2 regions of the Kitasatospora sp. NPDC001664 genome follow, and region 2 is predicted to be linked to the other one. Evidence: riboswitches for the same ligand, from Rfam matches in the RefSeq annotation. Region 2 holds a riboswitch; the other holds the start of a gene.
The links. A riboswitch is a leader RNA that binds a small molecule or an ion and turns the genes downstream of it on or off. The one in region 2 is predicted to bind glycine.

Region 1 (8,898 bases), on a different contig from region 2:
GCCGCTCGGCGTAGGTGGTCCACTCGTAGCCGCCGGGGATCTCGGTGTTGTCCGTCACCGGCACGTCCCGCACGGTGCCGCCGCTGGTGCCGGTCATGAAGTGGTCGCGGTTGGTGTTGGTGTTGCACTGCACCGAGGCGAAGTAGTGGTCGCAGGTGGTGAAGACCGAGGCGATCGCCGAGTAGAACGGCATGTCGGCGGGCTCGTAGTAGCCCTGGCCGAGCCAGCCGGAGGAGCGGCGGGAGACGGCGCCGTCGGCCAGGCCGTCGTTCCACGCCTTCATCGAGTCCACGAAGCCGAAGGCCGGGGCGCCCTGCTGGTACGCGTTGGTGTGCGCGGCGTTCATCGCGAACGGCAGCAGGTACCCCTCCTTGCGGGAGGCGTCCGGCTGGTGCAGCACCGACCGGCCGTTGACCCCGCGCACCGCCGCCCGGTCCCCGAAGCCGCGCACCCCGGACAGGGTGCCGAAGTAGTGGTCGAACGCCCGGTTCTCCTGCATCAGCACCACCACGTGCTGGATGTCCGCCAGCTTCCCCGGCTTGGCCGGGGCGGCCAGCGCCTCCCGGACGCTGAGCGGCAGGGCGGACAGGACGGCGGCCGCGGCCGCGCCGCCGAGCAGGGTGCGGCGCGAGACTTCGGGACTCATCAGGGGGTGCTCCTCGTTCGGCTCCCGGCCGCGTTCCGGCCCGGACCCGCCCATGTCTAAGCGCCCGAGGTGTACAGACAACAATGATCACGTGACGGGCCGGAGGCGAGATTGTCTAGACAACCTGACGGTCCGCCACCCCGCTCAGCCGACCGGCCAGGTGTGGACGGGCTCGCCGGTGCGGGAGTGCTCCATGTAACGGCGCGTCATGGCCGCGATGGCCGAACCCCGGTCCATCCCGTAGTGGTCGCGCAGCCGGTGCACGGTGGCCGCCTGCCAGGCCGCGCCGTTGGTCCTGCGCAGACAGCGCTGCTCGATGATGCCGAGGTAGCGGTCCCGGTCCCCCGGCTCCACGCCCCAGTCGTCCAGCCCCTGACGGGCCATCGGGAGCAGCTCGTTCAGCACCAGCTCGGTGGCGGCCACCGGCACGGTGCCCCGGGCTCCGCGCCCGGACTTCGGCCAGTGCAGCACCGCGTCGATGCCGTACCGGGCGGCGGTGTGGAAGTTCTCGTCGGCCTGCTCGAAGGCGAGCCTGGTCCAGATCGGCCTGGGCTGCTCGGCCAGCACCCGGACCAGCCCGTAGTAGAAGGCGGCGTTGGCCAGGGTGTCCACCACCGTCGGCCCGGCCGGCAGGCAGCGGTTCTCCACCCGCAGGTGCGGCACGCCGTCGGCGACGTCGTAGACCGGCCGGTTCCAGCGGTAGATGGTGCCGTTGTGGAGCCGCATCTCGGCCAGCCGGGGGATGCCGCCGGAGGCCAGCACCTTGACCGGGTCCTCGTCGTCGCAGATCGGCAGCAGGGCCGGGAAGTACTTCTGGTTCTCCTCGAAGAGCTCCAGCGCGGAGTTCACCCAGCGCTCCCCGAACCAGGTGATGGGGCGCACGCCCTGGGCCTTGAGCTCCGCCGAACGGGTGTCGCAGGCCTGCTGGAAGAGCACCGGCCTGGTCTCCCGCCAGAGCTCCCGGCCGAACAGGAAGGGCGAGTTGGCACCGAGTGCCAACTGCACCGAGGAGATCGCCTGGGCCGCGTTCCACACCGGGGCGAAGCGCTCCGGGGTCACCTGGAGGTGCAGCTGCAGCGAGGTGGCGGCGGCCTCGGCCACCATCGAGACCGACTCCACGCTGAGCCGCTCCACCCCCTCGATGTCCAGCGCGATGTCCTCGCCCCGGGCGGCCAGTATCTGGTCGCTGAGCAGGGTGTACCGGTCGTTGTGCGACATCGCGTCCAGCCCGGTGTGGTCCAGGTCGAGGGTCGGCAGGATGCCGACCATGACGATCCGGGCCCCCACCTCCTCGGCCTTGCGGTCCGCGTACCGCAGCCCGGTGTCGATCTCCTCGCGCAGCTCGTCCAGCACGTGACCGGTGAGGCGGCGGGGCGCGATGTTCACCTCGATGTTGAACTGGCCCAGCTCGGTCTGGAAGTCGCCCGAGGCGATCGAGGAGAGCACCTGCTCGTTCCGCATCACCGGACGCCCCAGGTCATCGGCCAGGTTGAGCTCGATCTCCAGCCCCACCATGGCCCGCGGACGGTCGAAGCGGCCCTCGCGCAGCATCCGCTCCAGGGCGTCCAGACAGGACTGGAGCTTGCGCCGGTACAACTGCCGGTCGGACAGTTCCGCACGCGTCGCGACGACCTTCTCGCCCATGGGTGCCCCTCCACCTAGCCGAACGGTCCCTGCATCATGCCCACCCCGAAGATCCCTAGCCTCCTGCCCTAACGCGGTTGTCGAACAAGGTTCCTGACGACACGTCAGAAGAATCCCGACTTGCCGCCGGGTACCGAATGTGATAAGAAAGTCACCCTGTGCATCCGTTCGAGCAGGATTCGCACAGCTCCCGCCCGGCACCCGCCGCCCCCGAAGGACCTTCGAGCGGCAGGCCCGCGCCCGCAAGCGACCATGCCCAACCGGACACGGCCCGGGTCCACGACCCACCAGCCGGTATGCCGCACTCGCACGCCGTTTCCAGCACGGAGAGGCGACCCACCATGACCCTGCAGACCCCCCAGCCACCGCCGAGCGCCCTGCGCGCCGTCCTCGGCGCGCTCGACTGTGAGTCGGCGCTCGGCCCCCTCGTCCCGCTCGCAGGCGGCGAGGGGGACGAGCGGCTGCACCCGACCCACCCGCTCGCGGTGCACGTCCTCGACGAGCCCGGCGCCCCCCTGGCCGGCGCCCGCCGGACGGGCTGGCGGTTCCTGGTCGAAGCCGGCGTCGGCGGCCCCGTGGCCGCCGCCGAAGTCACCGAGACGGCCGAACAGCACCACGCCTTCTCGCACTTCACCGCCGGCCCCTACCTGGACTCCACCCTGCGCGCCCTGCGCCAGGCCCACCAGATCGCCATCTCCGCCCGCACCCGGCACCACCCCCGGCTGCTCTCCATCCCCGGCCACTACGCCACCGCCCTCTGGCTCCACCACCCCGACCCGGGCCCCTCGGTGGACCTCCTCATCCCCCTCGCCCCGGCCCCGCTCGGCGTCACCGCCCACCGCGTCTACCCCGCCGGCGAGCTGCTCGCCCTGCTCGCCCGCCCGCTCGCACCCGCCGGGCGTTCCTGACACCCCTTCACCCGAAAGGGCCACTGCCGCGCGACCTTCCGGTCGGGCGGCAGTGGCCCTTTTTCCATCTGAACGGGTGATCCCTGGGCACCGCTTGTGGCGCATGTCACGAAATCGCTGCGGGAAGGCCTCGGGATGACGACACTGGGAACCGACGCGGGGGGCCGTCAGTCCTACCCGTCGGAGCGCCGGTTCACACCTGGGCCGGTCAGGGGAATCTGAAGCGAGGGTACGACGATGTGCCAGCACCAGCCTGAGTGTCCGTCCGCACTGTCCACCGACCGCGAGGCCGCCGTCCCGATGGCCTTCCACCCCGACCAGGGCTGGAGCCTCCTGTGCAACGGCGTCCTCCTCTTCGAGGACACCGGCGAACTCCTCCCCGACGGCCGCATCATCGCCCCCCGCCGCCCCCTGGTCTCCGCCTGACGGCCCGCCAGGGCAAACGCCAAGGGGCGCGAGACCCTGCCTGATCCGCGGCTCCGCCGCCCGGGCGCGCAAGCCCTCGCCAGCAAGCACCGGCAGGGCAAACGCCAAGGGGCGCGAGGAACTGCGCGCTTCGGGAGGCGGCCCACCTGCAACTGACCCACCATCAGCCAGTTGCAGGTGCTGCCGTCCCACCCTCGCGCAGTTCCCCGCGCCCCTGGGCGCGCTACCGCGTCAGCTGCCGTACTCGTCCAGCGGCGGGCAGGAGCAGACCAGGTTCCGGTCGCCGTACGCACCGTCGATGCGGCTCACCGGCGGCCAGTACTTGTCCGCCGGGTTGACGCCCGCCGGGAAGACCGCCTCCTGGCGGGTGTACGCGTGCTCCCACTCACCGGCCAGCGCCGCCGCGGTGTGCGGAGCGTTCCGCAGCGGGTTGTCCTCCGCCTGCCACTCGCCCGAGCCGACCTTCTCGATCTCGCCGCGGATCGCGATCATCGCCTCACAGAAGCGGTCGATCTCGTGCAGGTCCTCCGACTCGGTCGGCTCGATCATCAGCGTCCCCGCGACCGGGAACGACATGGTCGGCGCGTGGAAGCCGTAGTCGATCAGGCGCTTGGCGATGTCGTCCACCGTCACGCCCGTCTCCTTGCTGAGCGGACGCAGGTCGATGATGCACTCGTGCGCGACCAGCCCGCCCGGGCCGGTGTAGAGCACCGGGAAGTGCGGGGCGAGCCGCTTGGCGATGTAGTTGGCGTTCAGCACCGCGACCTGGGTGGCGCGCTTGAGGCCCTCGCCGCCCATCAGCCGGACGTACGACCAGGAGATCGGCAGGATCGCGGCCGAGCCCCACGGGGCGGCCGAGATCGGGCCGACGCCGGTGGCCGGGCCGGCCTCCGCCTGGAGCGGGTGGTTCGGCAGGTACGGGGCCAGGTGCGAGCGGACCGCGACCGGGCCGACGCCCGGGCCGCCGCCGCCGTGCGGGATGCAGAAGGTCTTGTGCAGGTTCAGGTGCGAGACGTCCGCGCCGAACTTGCCCGGCTTGGCCAGGCCGACCAGCGCGTTGAGGTTGGCGCCGTCGACGTACACCTGGCCGCCGGCCTCGTGCACGGCCGCGCAGATCTCGGTGATCTCGGTCTCGTACACGCCGTGGGTCGACGGGTAGGTGACCATCAGCACCGAGAGCTGGTCGCGGTGCTGCTCGATCTTCGCCTTGAGGTCGGCGACGTCCACGTCACCGTCCGGCAGGGTCTTGACCACGACGACCCGCATCCCGGCCATCACCGCGGAGGCCGCGTTGGTGCCGTGCGCCGACGACGGGATCAGACAGACGTCGCGCTCGACGTCGCCGTTCGCGCGGTGGTAGGCGCGGACCGCCAGCAGACCGGCGAGCTCGCCCTGCGAACCGGCGTTCGGCTGGATCGACACGGCGTCGTAGCCGGTGACCTCCACCAGCTGCTGCTCCAGGCCGCGGATCAGCGTCAGGAAGCCCTCGGCCTGGTCGACCGGCGCGAAGGGGTGCAGCTGGCCGAACTCGGGCCAGGTGACCGGCTCCATCTCGGTGGTGGCGTTGAGCTTCATGGTGCAGGAGCCCAGCGGGATCATGCCGCGGTCCAGCGCGTAGTCCCGGTCCGAGAGGCGGCGCAGGTAGCGCAGCATCGCGGTCTCCGAGCGGTGGCTGTGGAAGACCGGGTGGGTGAGGTACTCGTCGTCGCGCAGCAGCGCGGCGGGCAGCGCGTCGGCGGTCTCGGTGACCTCTGCGGTGACGCCGAAGGCGGCCCAGACGCCGGCCAGGTGCTCGCGGGTGGTGGTCTCGTCGCAGGAGATCGAGAGGGTGTCCTCGTCCGCCTGGTAGAGGTTGATGCCGTTCGCCCGCGCGGCGGCGGCGATCTCGGCGGCCTTGCCCGGGACCTTCGCCGTGACGGTGTCGAAGAACTGACCGCTGGTCAGCTCCACGCCGCCCGCCCGCAGGCCCTCGGCCAGCGCGGCCGCGTAGCGGTGGGTGCGGCGGGCGATCTCGGCCAGGCCGTCCGGGCCGTGGTAGACCGCGTACATGGAGGCCATGACGGCCAGCAGCACCTGGGCGGTGCAGATGTTGGAGGTGGCCTTCTCGCGGCGGATGTGCTGCTCGCGGGTCTGCAGGGCCAGCCGGTAGGCCCGGTTGCCGTCGGCGTCCACCGAGACGCCGACCAGGCGGCCGGGCAGGTTGCGGGCGTACGCGGCCTTGACGGCCAGGTAGCCGGCGTGCGGGCCGCCGAAGCCCATCGGCACGCCGAGGCGCTGCGAGGTGCCGCAGGCGATGTCGGCGCCGAGCGAGCCCGGGGACTTCAGCAGGGTGAGGGCCAGCAGGTCGGCGGCGACCGCGACGACCGCGCCGAGTCCGTGGGCCTGCTCGATCACCGGGGCGAGGTCGCGGACCTCGCCGGAGGCGCCGGGGTACTGGAGCAGCACGCCGAAGACGCCGCGCTCGGCGATCTCGGCCGGGATGCCGGCGGAGAGGTCGGCGACGACCACCTCGACACCGGTCGGCTCGGCGCGGGTCTCGATGACCGCGATGGTCTGCGGCAGGGTGTCGGCGTCGACCAGGAAGACGCCGCCCTTGACCTTGGTGACGCGACGGGCCAGCGACATCGCCTCGGCGGCCGCGGTGCCCTCGTCGAGCAGCGAGGAGCCGGAGGTGTCCAGGCCGGTCAGGTCGGCGACCACGGTCTGGAAGTTGATCAGGGCCTCCAGGCGGCCCTGCGAGATCTCCGGCTGGTACGGCGTGTAGGCGGTGTACCAGGCCGGGTTCTCCAGCACGTTGCGCAGGATCACCGGCGGGGTGAAGGTGCCGTAGTAACCGAGGCCGATCATCGACTGCAGGACGGTGTTGCGCCCGGCCAGCTCGCGCAGCTCGGCGAGCACCTGGGCCTCGCTGCGGCCGGCGGGCAGGCCGAGGGCGGTGAGGCTCTTGATGGCGTCCGGCACGGCGGCGTCGGACAGCTCGTCCAGCGAGCCGTAGCCGACGTGCGCCAGCATCTTCTCCTGGGCGGCGGCGTCGGGGCCGATGTGACGGTTCTCGAACGGGCTCGCGAGTTCGAGCTCGGTGAGGGTCGGCTTGGCGTTCATGGGGGTCGAGGCCTCCTGGTCACGGACCGGCGGGGGTACGCACGCCGTCGGCCAACGCCGCCGTGGGACAGCGGGGGCCTCGAAACGCACGAACCCGTCAGGCCTCCCCCTCTGTCATCGGTACCTGAGAGCTTCGCCCGCACGTGGCGGCCCGCGGCCGCCCGTCGGCTTGCACCGTCGGTGAGGGTGGGGCCCGCCGGCTCCCTCGCCGTCGGTCCTGCCCTGCTTTCCAGAGTGACCTACCCCGCACGGTACGGATGCCTGAGAGATTCCGGGGAGGGTTTGCTCCTTCGGCGCCCTGCTCCGCCGGGGCGGAGGGGACTCTCCCGAGCGGGCTCGGCAGTCGCGCCCAGGGTACCAGCGGTCGCGCCGCAGATCACGGGCGCCCCCGGCGCACTCCGGCCGCTCCCGACCCGCCCTCGAACGGCCCCATCCCCTCCCCAACGGCGGCGTTCGAATGGCCGACGTCCGATTGATGGCTTTTCGTGTGAAGTGCGGCCGGGCAGCTCTGCCGACCGCCCCCTGACGGAGTGTCAGGGGTGCTTTCGTACCTCTCCTCTGGAGGACAGCGTGCAGACCGACATCGACCCGCGAGACCTGATCGGGCACAAGGCGGTCGACCGGAACGGTGACAAGATCGGCACCGTCGACGAGGTCTACCTCGACGACGCGACCGGCGAACCCGAGTGGGCGGCCGTCCGCACGGGGATCTTCGGCCGGGACGCGTTCGTCCCGCTGACCACCAGCGAGTTCTCCGGCGAGGAGCTCCGGGTCCCCTACGACAAGTCACTGATCAAGGACTCGCCCGACTTCGGCGTCGGCCAGCACCTCTCCCCGGCGCAGGAACTGCAGCTCTACCGCTACTACGGCCTGGAGACCGGCATGCCCGTCGCCGCCCCGGTGGCGGCCGCCGCCGTGGCGGCCAACGGCACGGACGCCGTCAAGGACCTCGACTTCGGCACCATCGGCACCACCAAGGAAAGCAGCAGCGTGAACGCGACCACCACCGCCCCGACCATGACGGCCGCCCCGATGGCCTTCACCGCCACCTCCGAGATGCCGGCCGCCCCGGTCACCACCGCCAAGCCGGCCGAGTCCGCCGCACCCACCACCCCGACCGTCCCCGGCAACGCCCCGAGCGGCCCGATCGAGATCACCTGCCGCGAGGAGCGCCTCGACGTCACCACCGAGTGGCACGTGCTGGGCACCGCGAAGCTGCGCAAGTACGTCACCTCCGAGGCGGTGGAACGCAAGGTCCCGGTGGTCAAGGAGCGGGTCCGGGTCGAACGGGTGCCGGTCACCGAGGCCGAGCGGGCCGCCCTCAGCGAGCAGGAGATCGCCGAGGCCGTCGAGGAGGTGACCCTCCGGGAGGAACGCCCGGTGGTCCGCAAGTACCTCGCCCCCGTCGAACGCGTCCGCCTGGTCGTCGAGCGCTACACCGAGGAGGCCGTCATCCACGACGAACTCCGCCGCGAACAGGTCGAGATCCACGACGACACCACCGAACCGGCACCCCCGGCCCCCCAGGCCTCCCCCGGCCGCCCGGAACCCCTGCGCCCCTCCTGACATCCCCTCACGAAGCCGCCCCGCGCCTACCGCGCGGGGCGGCTTCACTGTGCGCTGCTCCACTCCGCCAGAGCTTCACCCCCGAGCCCGCCCGGCAGGGCACCCCACTTTGCCAAAGCTTCACCAGACAATATTTGACACACTGAAGTATCTCCCGTCATGGTTACTTCAGTCCCTTGACTTTCAACCGAAGGAAGCTTCCCGTGAGGCCGAGCAGCACGCGCGTGCTCCCCGCCCTGGTGCTGGCGATGCTGGCATTCAGCGTGGTGCAGACCGCCGTCGTCCCGATCCTGCCCTCGCTGGCCCGCGAACTGGACGTCTCCGGTTCCAGCATCACCTGGCTCATGACGGCGAACCTGCTGTCCGCCGCCGTCCTGACCCCGCTGCTCGGCCGCTTCGGCGACCTCCGCGGCCGCAAGCCGATGCTGCTGGTCTCGCTCGCCGGCCTGGTGGCCGGCTCCGCGCTCGCGGTCGGCACCCACTCGTTCACCTGGCTCGTGGTCGCCCGCGTCCTCCAGGGCGCCGGCGGTGGCGTGCTGCCGCTGGCGATCAGCATCGTCCGTGACGAGCTCCCCAAGGAGAAGGTCACCGGCGGCGTCGCGGCCA
Region 2 (8,898 bases):
ACCTTGTCGCGCTTGAGGCGGTCCCAGGCGATCCGGCCGGGTGACCGGCCCTCGATCCGCTTGGCCGGGGCCGCGGGGGCCTCCGGAGCGTCGGTGCTCTTGGTGGAAGTGCTCATGTGTCTTTCGTTTCCCCTCGCCGACGGTGGCCGGCCACGGTGCCGTACGTACACCTAGCACCGGGCCCGGGTAGGGCCCGGACATGGGTACGGTCCGGAATCGCGATTGCGAAAGGTGCTGAGAAGCAAGGGAGTTGCCGGGCAGCTCAGGTAAGCCCCGCACTGCACTGCGCAGACTCTCTGGCATCGGGGAGGCCTTACGCCAGACCTGACAACCGAAGGATGCCCAACTGTGATCTGTCCGCATGCACGGCCGTGTCCTGGCGAATAAGGCTCTTCACACAGGTGTTACTCGACTGTCAAGATGCGTGCGAAGGACTGCTCGTACACTTCGTCAACCGCCCCTGCGGGAACGGGGAAAAGCCCTGCTCAGCGCCAGGGCTGGTGCGGCCAGTAGCCCTGGGGCGGGTGGTTCGCCGACTCCCGGTCGAAGAACGGACGGGCGAAGGCGCGCAGCCACATCGCCACCGGGTCCAGCTCGTCGGCCAGCAGCACGGTGGAGACCGCGAGCCCGGCCGGGGCGTGCGCCACCGCACGCTGCACCAGCGCCCGGGCCGCCTCCACGGACGGCGGCGAGGTGTCGTAGAGGTCCAGGCCGACGGCCAGGTAGGCCTCGCCCACGGCCGGGCGCACCCAGGCCTGCCGCAGCGCCCGCAGCGGGCGCACCGCCGCCGCCTCGCGCTGCAGCTGGGCGTAGAACTGCGGGGCCTGCACGGCCGGTTCGGCCAGCTGGAGCGGACCGGCCGGCAGCCGGTCCAGCCCGCCGGCGATCCGGCGCAGGTCGGCCCAGGGCACACCGACCCCGCCACCGGGCACGTGCGGATTGAGCCACAGGCCCCAGCGGGTGCGGTACAGCGCGTGGGCGATCTCCATCCCGGAGATCACCTCGTGGCTCCTGGTCCAGCCGCAGAGCGCCAGCTGCTCGGGGGAGGTGACGGCGGGGGCGTAGCCGTGCCCGCCGATCTCCATGTTCCCGTACTGGGCGTCCGGGCTGCCCGGCTGGCCGTGCCAGAGCAGCATCCAGACCCGGCCCGCCGCCAGTGCCCCCAGCAGCCGCTCGTAGGCGTCGTAGCGCTCCGGCGCGACCTCGCCGAGGGCGCGCTCGATCGCGCCGTCTGCCGCCGCTCCCGCGCTCATGCCGTGCTCCGCCCGCCGTCCGTCCCGCCCTCGGCCAGCGTGGCCGTCCGTGGTTGTCGGGGGAAGCCTATTGGCCGAGCCCGACAGCCGTCATACCGCCGCCCCGTACCGGCGCGTAACGGTTCGGTGGTCAGTTCGGGTCCTCCACCGGTCCTCCAGCGGTCTCAGACCGGGACGGCGCCGGACCTGACGTAGAACGGACGGACCCGGGTGAGCATCCACTCCACCACCGGATCGGCGACCAGGTCGAGCAGCACCAGGTGGACGCCCCACGGCGGCGGCATGGTTCCGAGCGCCCGGCCCAGCGCCTCGTTGACCTGCGCCGGATCGGCCGGCCAGGCCGGATCCAGCTGCACCCCGACGAACAGCACCGGGGCGTCCAGCTCGACCCCGGCCAGTGCCCGCCGGGCCGTCAGGACCCCTGGCAGCTCGGCCAGTTCGGTGATGGCCGCACCGAGGAAGGCGTACGGCTCCTCGGCCGGCTCGGGCTCGCGCAGCGCCACCCGGGCGCCGCCCTCCGGCTGCTGCTCCCAGCGCTCCGCGAGCGGCCCGCGGCGCAGCTCGCCGACCCCCTCCGGCGGCACCGGGATGCCCACCGGCGCCTCCGGGTTGACCGCGATCCCGACCCCGATCGGCAGCCCGCGGGCGAACTCCCAGGCCGGGGCCACCGCGAACGGCACGCCCGGCGCGATCTGGAGGAAGAGCTCCTGAGAGGAGAACACCGGCACGTACGGGGATCCGGCCAGCTCGATCGTCGGCAGGTCCAGCCCCTCCCCCTGCGGGTCGGCCCCGGCCGGCAACGGGATCCAGACCTGACTGCGCGCCAGCACCTCGATCACCCGCGGCGTGGCCCCCGGGTCGCCCAGCGCCGCGGTCAGCACCTGCTCCAGCTCGTTGACCGGCCAACTCCCCCCGGCCGGCGCACTGCCGGGCTCCGCCCACCCCTGCACTCCGGTCTCGCCCGGCTGGTTCATCGGTCGCGCCCCTCTGTAGCTGTGCGGCCTCAGCCTAGGGCTTCGCGGCCGGGCAGGTGACGGGGTCGGGGGCAGACCTGACCCAGCGGGCGGACCCCTCTCCCGTCCCGGTCCGGTCTCGTGCCATGATGACCCCGCTCGACAACTTCACACTGGCCGCTCGAACCCGCGCGGGAGAGTCCGGAGTGCGCCCCGTGCGCAGGGCCGGCGCCGAAGGAGCAAGTCCTCCCCGGAATCTCTCAGGCACCCCTACCGCACGGGCGAGGCAGATCTGGAAAGTGGACACGGCCGCGCCGTGCGCCCACCCACGGTGCAAGCCGCCATCCTTGGATGGGCGGTGAAGCTCTCAGGTTGTGACGACAGACGGGGAGACTCCACCCCCGCATGCCCGTTTCCGGCCAAGGAGTCCCGTCGCCATGTCCCCTCGCCTGACCGCGCTCGACGCACTGCACCGCTCGCTCGGTGCCACCATGACCGACTTCGCCGGCTGGGACATGCCGCTGCGGTACGGCAGCGAGCGCGAGGAGCACCTCGCGGTCCGCACCAAGGCCGGCCTGTTCGACCTCTCGCACATGGGCGAGATCACCGTGACCGGCCCGCAGGCCGGCGAGCTGCTCGACTTCGCCCTGGTCGGCCACATCTCCGCGCTCGGCGTGCTGCGCGCCCGCTACACCATGATCTGCCGCGAGGACGGCGGCATCCTGGACGACCTGATCGTCTACCGCACCGGCGACGCCGAGTACATGGTGGTGGCCAACGCCTCCAACGCCCAGGTGGTGCTGGACGCGCTGACCGAGCGCGCGGCCGGCTTCGACGCCGAGGTCCGCGACGACCGGGACGCCTACGCCCTGCTCGCGGTCCAGGGCCCGGAGGCCAACGGCATCCTCGGCTCCGTCACCGACGCCGACCTGCCGGGCCTCAAGTACTACGCCCTGCTGCCCGCCACCGTGGCCGGCAAGGACGTCTGGCTGGCCCGCACCGGCTACACCGGCGAGGACGGCTTCGAGGTCTTCTGCGCCCCCGCCGACGCCGAGCACCTGTGGAACGCGCTGACCGAGGCCGGCGCCGACGCCGGCCTGGTCCCCTGCGGCCTCTCCTGCCGCGACACGCTGCGCCTGGAGGCCGGCATGCCGCTGTACGGCCACGAGCTCTCCACCGAGCTGACCCCCTTCGACGCCGGCCTCGGCCGCGTGGTCAAGTTCGAGAAGGACGGCGACTTCGTCGGCCGCAAGGCCCTGGAGGCCGCCGCCGCGCAGGCCGAGTCCAACCCGCCGCGCAAGCTGGTCGGCCTGGTCTCCGACGGCAAGCGGGTCCCGCGGGCCGAGTACGCCGTCGTCAGCCCGGACGGCACCCCGATCGGGCGGATCACCTCCGGCGCCCCCTCCCCCACCCTGGGCAAGCCGATCGCCATCGCCTACGTGGACGCGGCGCACGCCGCCCCCGGCAGCGCGGTCGCGGTCGACGTGCGCGGCAAGCACGAGCCGGTCGAGGTCGTGGCGCTGCCGTTCTACAAGCGCGCCCGCTGACCCCTCGTCACCTTTCGAAACCCCCGGTCCGCTCAGCGGACGGCTTCGCCCTACCCTCTTGCGATCCTGGAGAATGACGTCATGAGCAACCCCACGAACCTGCAGTACACCGAGGAGCACGAGTGGCTGACCACCGCCGAGAGCGGTGCGGTCGCGACGGTCGGCATCACCAAGCACGCCGCCGACGCCCTGGGTGACATCGTCTACGTCCAGCTGCCCGAGGTCGGCGACGAGATCACCGCCGGTGAGTCCTGTGGCGAGCTCGAGTCCACCAAGTCGGTCAGCGACCTGTTCTCGCCCGTCACCGGCACGGTGACCGAGATCAACCAGGCCGTCATCGACGACCCGGCCTCGGTCAACAGCGACCCGTTCGGCGACGCCTGGCTGTTCAAGGTCGAGATCGCCGAGACCGGCAAGCTGCTGACCGCTGCGGAGTACGACGCCTTCATCGGCGCCTGACCCACTGGTAGACGGGTGGCGGCCGCAGCGCGGCGGCCGCCACCCTCCCGGTCCACTGCCCGCACTGCCTTACGGGAAGACCCAACATGACTGTCCTGAACCAGTCCCTGCACGCGCTCGACCCCGAGATCGCCGCCGCGGTCGACGCCGAGCTGCACCGCCAGCAGACCACCCTCGAGATGATCGCCTCCGAGAACTTCGCGCCCGCCGCGGTGATGGAGGCCCAGGGCTCGGTCCTGACCAACAAGTACGCCGAGGGCTACCCCGGCCGCCGCTACTACGGCGGCTGCGAGCACGTCGACGTGGCCGAGCAGATCGCGATCGACCGGGTCAAGGCGCTGTTCGGGGCGGAGTACGCCAACGTCCAGCCGCACTCGGGCGCCTCCGCCAACCAGGCCGCGCTCTTCGCCATCGCCCAGCCCGGCGACACCATCCTGGGCCTGGACCTGGCGCACGGCGGTCACCTGACCCACGGCATGCGGCTCAACTTCTCCGGCAAGCAGTTCAACGTGGTCGCGTACCACGTGGACGAGGCCGGCCTGGTCGACATGGCCGAGGTCGAGCGCCTCGCCAAGGAACACCGCCCCAAGGTCATCATCGCGGGCTGGTCCGCCTACCCGCGCCAGCTGGACTTCGCCGAGTTCCGCCGGATCGCCGACGAGGTCGAGGCCTACCTGTGGGTCGACATGGCCCACTTCGCCGGCCTGGTCGCCGCCGGTCTGCACCCGAACCCGGTCGAGTACGCGGACGTGGTCACCTCCACCACCCACAAGACCCTGGGCGGCCCCCGCGGCGGCATCATCCTGGCCAAGCAGGAGTTCGCCAAGAAGCTCAACTCCTCGGTCTTCCCCGGCTTCCAGGGCGGCCCGCTGGAGCACGTGATCGCGGCCAAGGCGGTCTCCTTCAAGGTCGCCGCCTCGGACGACTTCAAGGACCGTCAGCAGCGCACCCTGGAGGGCGCGAAGGCGCTCGCCGCCCGCCTGCTGCAGGACGACGCCAAGGCGGCCGGGGTCTCCGTGCTCTCCGGCGGCACCGACGTCCACCTGGTCCTGGTCGACCTGCGCAACAGCGAGCTCGACGGCCAGCAGGCCGAGGACCGCCTGCACGAGGTCGGCATCACGGTGAACCGCAACGCCGTCCCGAACGACCCGCGCCCGCCGATGGTCACCTCCGGCCTGCGGATCGGCACCCCGGCCCTGGCCACCCGCGGCTTCCAGGCCGAGGACTTCCGTGAGGTCGCGGACGTCATCGCCGAGACCCTGCTGCCCTCCTTCGACGAGGCCAAGGCCGAGTCGCTGAAGGCCCGGGTCACCGCGCTGGCCGCGAAGTACCCGCTCTACCCGGAGCTGTAGTCCCCCGGTGGCCTGACGGTCACCCGTCTTTTCCGGGGCACCGCGCACACTGGAAACGTGGCGCGCGGTGCCCCGTGCCATGCCTGCCCGTTCCACCCACGAGACCAGACAAGGACGTCACCTCCGTGGCCATCAGCGTCTTCGACCTCTTCTCCATCGGTATCGGCCCCTCCAGCTCGCACACCGTAGGACCGATGCGCGCGGCCCGGATGTTCGCCCGCCGCCTCAAGTCCGAGAGCCTGCTCGCGCAGACCGTCTCCGTCCGGGCCGAGCTGTTCGGCTCGCTCGGCGCCACCGGCCACGGCCACGGCACCCCCAAGGCCGTCCTGCTCGGCCTGGAGGGCAACTCCCCGCGCACCGTCGACGTGGACCAGGCCGACCTGGACGTGGACCGGATCAAGGCCGAGAAGCGCCTGCACCTGCTCGGCGTCCAGGACATCGCCTTCGACCCGGACACCCAGCTGGTGCTGCACCGCCGCAAGAGCCTCCCGTACCACGCCAACGGCATGACGCTCTGGGCCTTCGACGCCGAGGGCGCCACCCTGCTGGAGAAGACCTACTACTCCGTCGGCGGCGGCTTCGTGGTGGACGAGGACGCGATCGGCGTCGACCGGGTCGTGCCCGACGACACCGCGCTGCGCTACCCCTTCCGCACCGGCGAGGAGCTGCTCCGGCTCACCCGGGAGACCGGCCTGTCGATCTCCGGCCTGATGCTGGAGAACGAGAAGGCCTGGCGCTCCGAGGCCGAGATCCGGGCCGGGCTGCTGGAGATCTGGCGGGTCATGCAGGAGTGCGTCTCGGCCGGCATGAACCGCGAGGGCATCCTGCCCGGCGGCCTGAAGGTCCGCCGCCGGGCCGCCTCCGGCGCCCGCGCGCTGCGCGCCGAGGGCATCGGCCCGGCCAACGCGATGGAGTGGGTGACCCTCTACGCGATGGCGGTCAACGAGGAGAACGCCTCCGGCCAGCGGGTGGTCACCGCCCCGACCAACGGCGCCGCCGGGATCATCCCGGCCGTGCTGCACTACTTCATCAACTTCATCCCGGGCGCCGACGACGACGGCATCGTCCGCTTCCTGCTGGCCGCCGGCGCGATCGGCATGCTCTTCAAGGAGAACGCCTCCATCTCCGGCGCCGAGGTCGGCTGCCAGGGCGAGGTCGGCTCGGCCTGCTCGATGGCGGCCGGCGGCCTGGCCGAGGTGCTCGGCGGCTCCCCTGAGCAGGTCGAGAACGCGGCCGAGATCGGCATCGAGCACAACCTCGGCCTCACCTGCGACCCGGTCGGCGGCCTGGTCCAGATCCCCTGCATCGAGCGCAACGGCATGGCCTCCGTGAAGGCCGTCACCGCCGCCCGGATGGCGCTGCGCGGCGACGGCCGCCACCACGTCTCCCTCGACAAGGCGATCAAGACCATGAAGGAGACCGGGGCCGACATGAAGATCAAGTACAAGGAAACCAGCCGCGGCGGCCTCGCCGTGAACGTCATCGAGTGCTGACCTGGGTCCTTCGGTGACCTGACCGGAACGGGCACGGACTGTCGGGTCCGGGCCCGTTCCGCTTTTCTACGGTGGGAGCACAAGGGAAGGAGACCCTGGTGCTGGAAGGCCTGAACCAGGCACTGGACCACCTCGAGGAGCAGCTCGAACTGCCGCTCGACGTGGCGGAGTTGGCGCGGATCGCGACCACCTCGGAGTACCACTTCCGGCGGCTGTTCTCGGCGCTGGCGGGCATGCCGCTCTCGGAGTACGTGCGGCGCCGGCGGCTGACGCTGGCCGGGGCCGAGGTGCTGGCCGGGGAGCGGACGCTGCTGGAGGTCGCGGTCCGGTACGGGTACGGCTCGGGCGAGGCGTTCGCGCGCGCGTTCCGGGCCGTGCACGGGGTCGGGCCCGGTGAGGCCCGGCGCCGCGGGGGCGAGCTGACGGCCCAGCCCCGGCTCTCCTTCCGACTCGTCGTCGAAGGGAACAGCAGCATGCGGTACCGGATCGCGCACAAGCCGGAGTTCACCCTGGTGGGACGGATGGCCCGGGTCCCCCTGGTGCACCGCGGGGAGAACCCGCACATCGCCGCGTTCCTGCGCGGCCTCGGACGGGCCGAGCTGGAGCGGATCGCCGGGCTGGCGGCTCCCGGGGCGGAGCCCGCCGGGATGCTCTCGGTCTGCGACGGCCTCGACCCGAGCCGGGCCGAGGGCACCGAACTCGACTACTACCAGGCGGTGGTGGCGCCGGATCCGGTGCCCGAGGGCTTGGACGCCCTGGTGGTCCCGGCCGGGGAGTGGGGGGTCTTCGAGACCTCCGGCCCGTTCCCGCAGGCCCTCCAGGAGCTCTGGCGGGACGTCTTCACCCAGTGGTTCCCGTCCGGCCCGTACCGCAGCCGCCCGGGCCCCGAGCTGCTCGCGCTCGGGTCCTTCCCGGACGGCTCCGACACCACGGCCCAGCTCTGGATCCCGGTGGAGCGCTGAGGCCCTGACGGACGGTCGGCCCGAGTCAGTCGCCGGTGGTGCCGTCGGCCATCTCGCGCAGCAGGTCCAGGTGGCCGTTGTGCCGGGAGATCTCCTCGACCAGGTGGAAGAGGATCCAGCGGAGGTTGATCCGGGTGCCGCCGCGGACGGTGCCCACGGCCCAGGTGTCGAGGTCGAGCTCGCCCACCAGCGAGCGGTACCGCTCGATCTCCTCCTGGTACTCGGCGACCAGGGTGGCGATCGGCACCTCGGCGCCGATCCGCATCTCCCGGTCCGGGTCGTCCTGGGTCCAGGGCCCGCGGTCCTCGCCGCCGAGCAGCACCACGTCGAACCACCAGTGCTCCACCCACCGCAGGTGGCTGATCAGCCCGCCGAGGGTCATCAGCGGCGACCCTGGCAACGGCGCCTTCCCGGCGTCCGCCGGGTCCAGCGCGTCGACCTTGGCCAGTGCGGTGGCCCGGGCGTAGTCGAGGAAGGTGAGCAGCGTGGTGCGCTCATCGAGGGTCTGGGGCATGTCGGTACGAGTCATCGCGCCGCATCATGGCGGAGGCCGGGCGCGATGTCGACTGAATAATCAAAGGAAGGCGGGCGAATCTATGCGATTAGCGAAGGTGAAGTAGCTTACAAACCTTTCGTTCGATTTTGCCCACATCCTGAGACCGTGCGATAGTCAGTGCATCGACACCCGCGCGGCACGCACCCCCCTGGCCGGCGCGGTGACATCTGCAGGGGCCCCCGCGCCGCACCACGGCCATCCGGGGGCCCCGCACTGTTTTCCGGATCCGCCGTCAGCCCTGGGCGCGGTCGCGGATCTTGAGTTCGAACCAGACGCCCTTGCCGCGCGGCAGCAGGTCGGCACCCCAGCGCTCGGCGAGGGTG

Region 1: linked by a shared signal. The riboswitch ahead of gcvP (aminomethyl-transferring glycine dehydrogenase) and the one ahead of gcvT (glycine cleavage system aminomethyltransferase GcvT) in region 2 are both predicted to bind glycine.

The regions. Positions count from the first base shown of each region.
Region 1 covers NZ_JBSFGS010000003.1:12,762-21,659, reverse strand. The annotation lists gene ACWCYY_RS04885 (phosphocholine-specific phospholipase C) at 1-646, opposite strand, end outside; gene ACWCYY_RS04880 (glutamate--cysteine ligase) at 791-2,290, opposite strand; gene ACWCYY_RS04875 (hypothetical protein) at 2,632-3,198, shown strand; gene ACWCYY_RS04870 (DUF5999 family protein) at 3,436-3,624, shown strand; gene gcvP (aminomethyl-transferring glycine dehydrogenase) at 3,856-6,726, opposite strand; glycine riboswitch at 6,966-7,065, opposite strand; gene ACWCYY_RS04860 (PRC and DUF2382 domain-containing protein) at 7,297-8,292, shown strand; gene ACWCYY_RS04855 (MFS transporter) at 8,496-8,898, shown strand, end outside.
Region 2 covers NZ_JBSFGS010000005.1:45,609-54,506, forward strand. The annotation lists gene ACWCYY_RS09070 (ABC transporter permease) at 1-116, opposite strand, end outside; gene ACWCYY_RS09075 (enhanced serine sensitivity protein SseB C-terminal domain-containing protein) at 486-1,253, opposite strand; gene ACWCYY_RS09080 (enhanced serine sensitivity protein SseB) at 1,418-2,227, opposite strand; glycine riboswitch at 2,389-2,492, shown strand; gene gcvT (glycine cleavage system aminomethyltransferase GcvT) at 2,644-3,753, shown strand; gene gcvH (glycine cleavage system protein GcvH) at 3,835-4,212, shown strand; gene glyA (serine hydroxymethyltransferase) at 4,299-5,564, shown strand; gene ACWCYY_RS09100 (L-serine ammonia-lyase) at 5,690-7,057, shown strand; gene ACWCYY_RS09105 (AraC family transcriptional regulator) at 7,156-8,019, shown strand; gene ACWCYY_RS09110 (DinB family protein) at 8,045-8,548, opposite strand; gene ACWCYY_RS09115 (ATP-binding protein) at 8,808-8,898, opposite strand, start outside.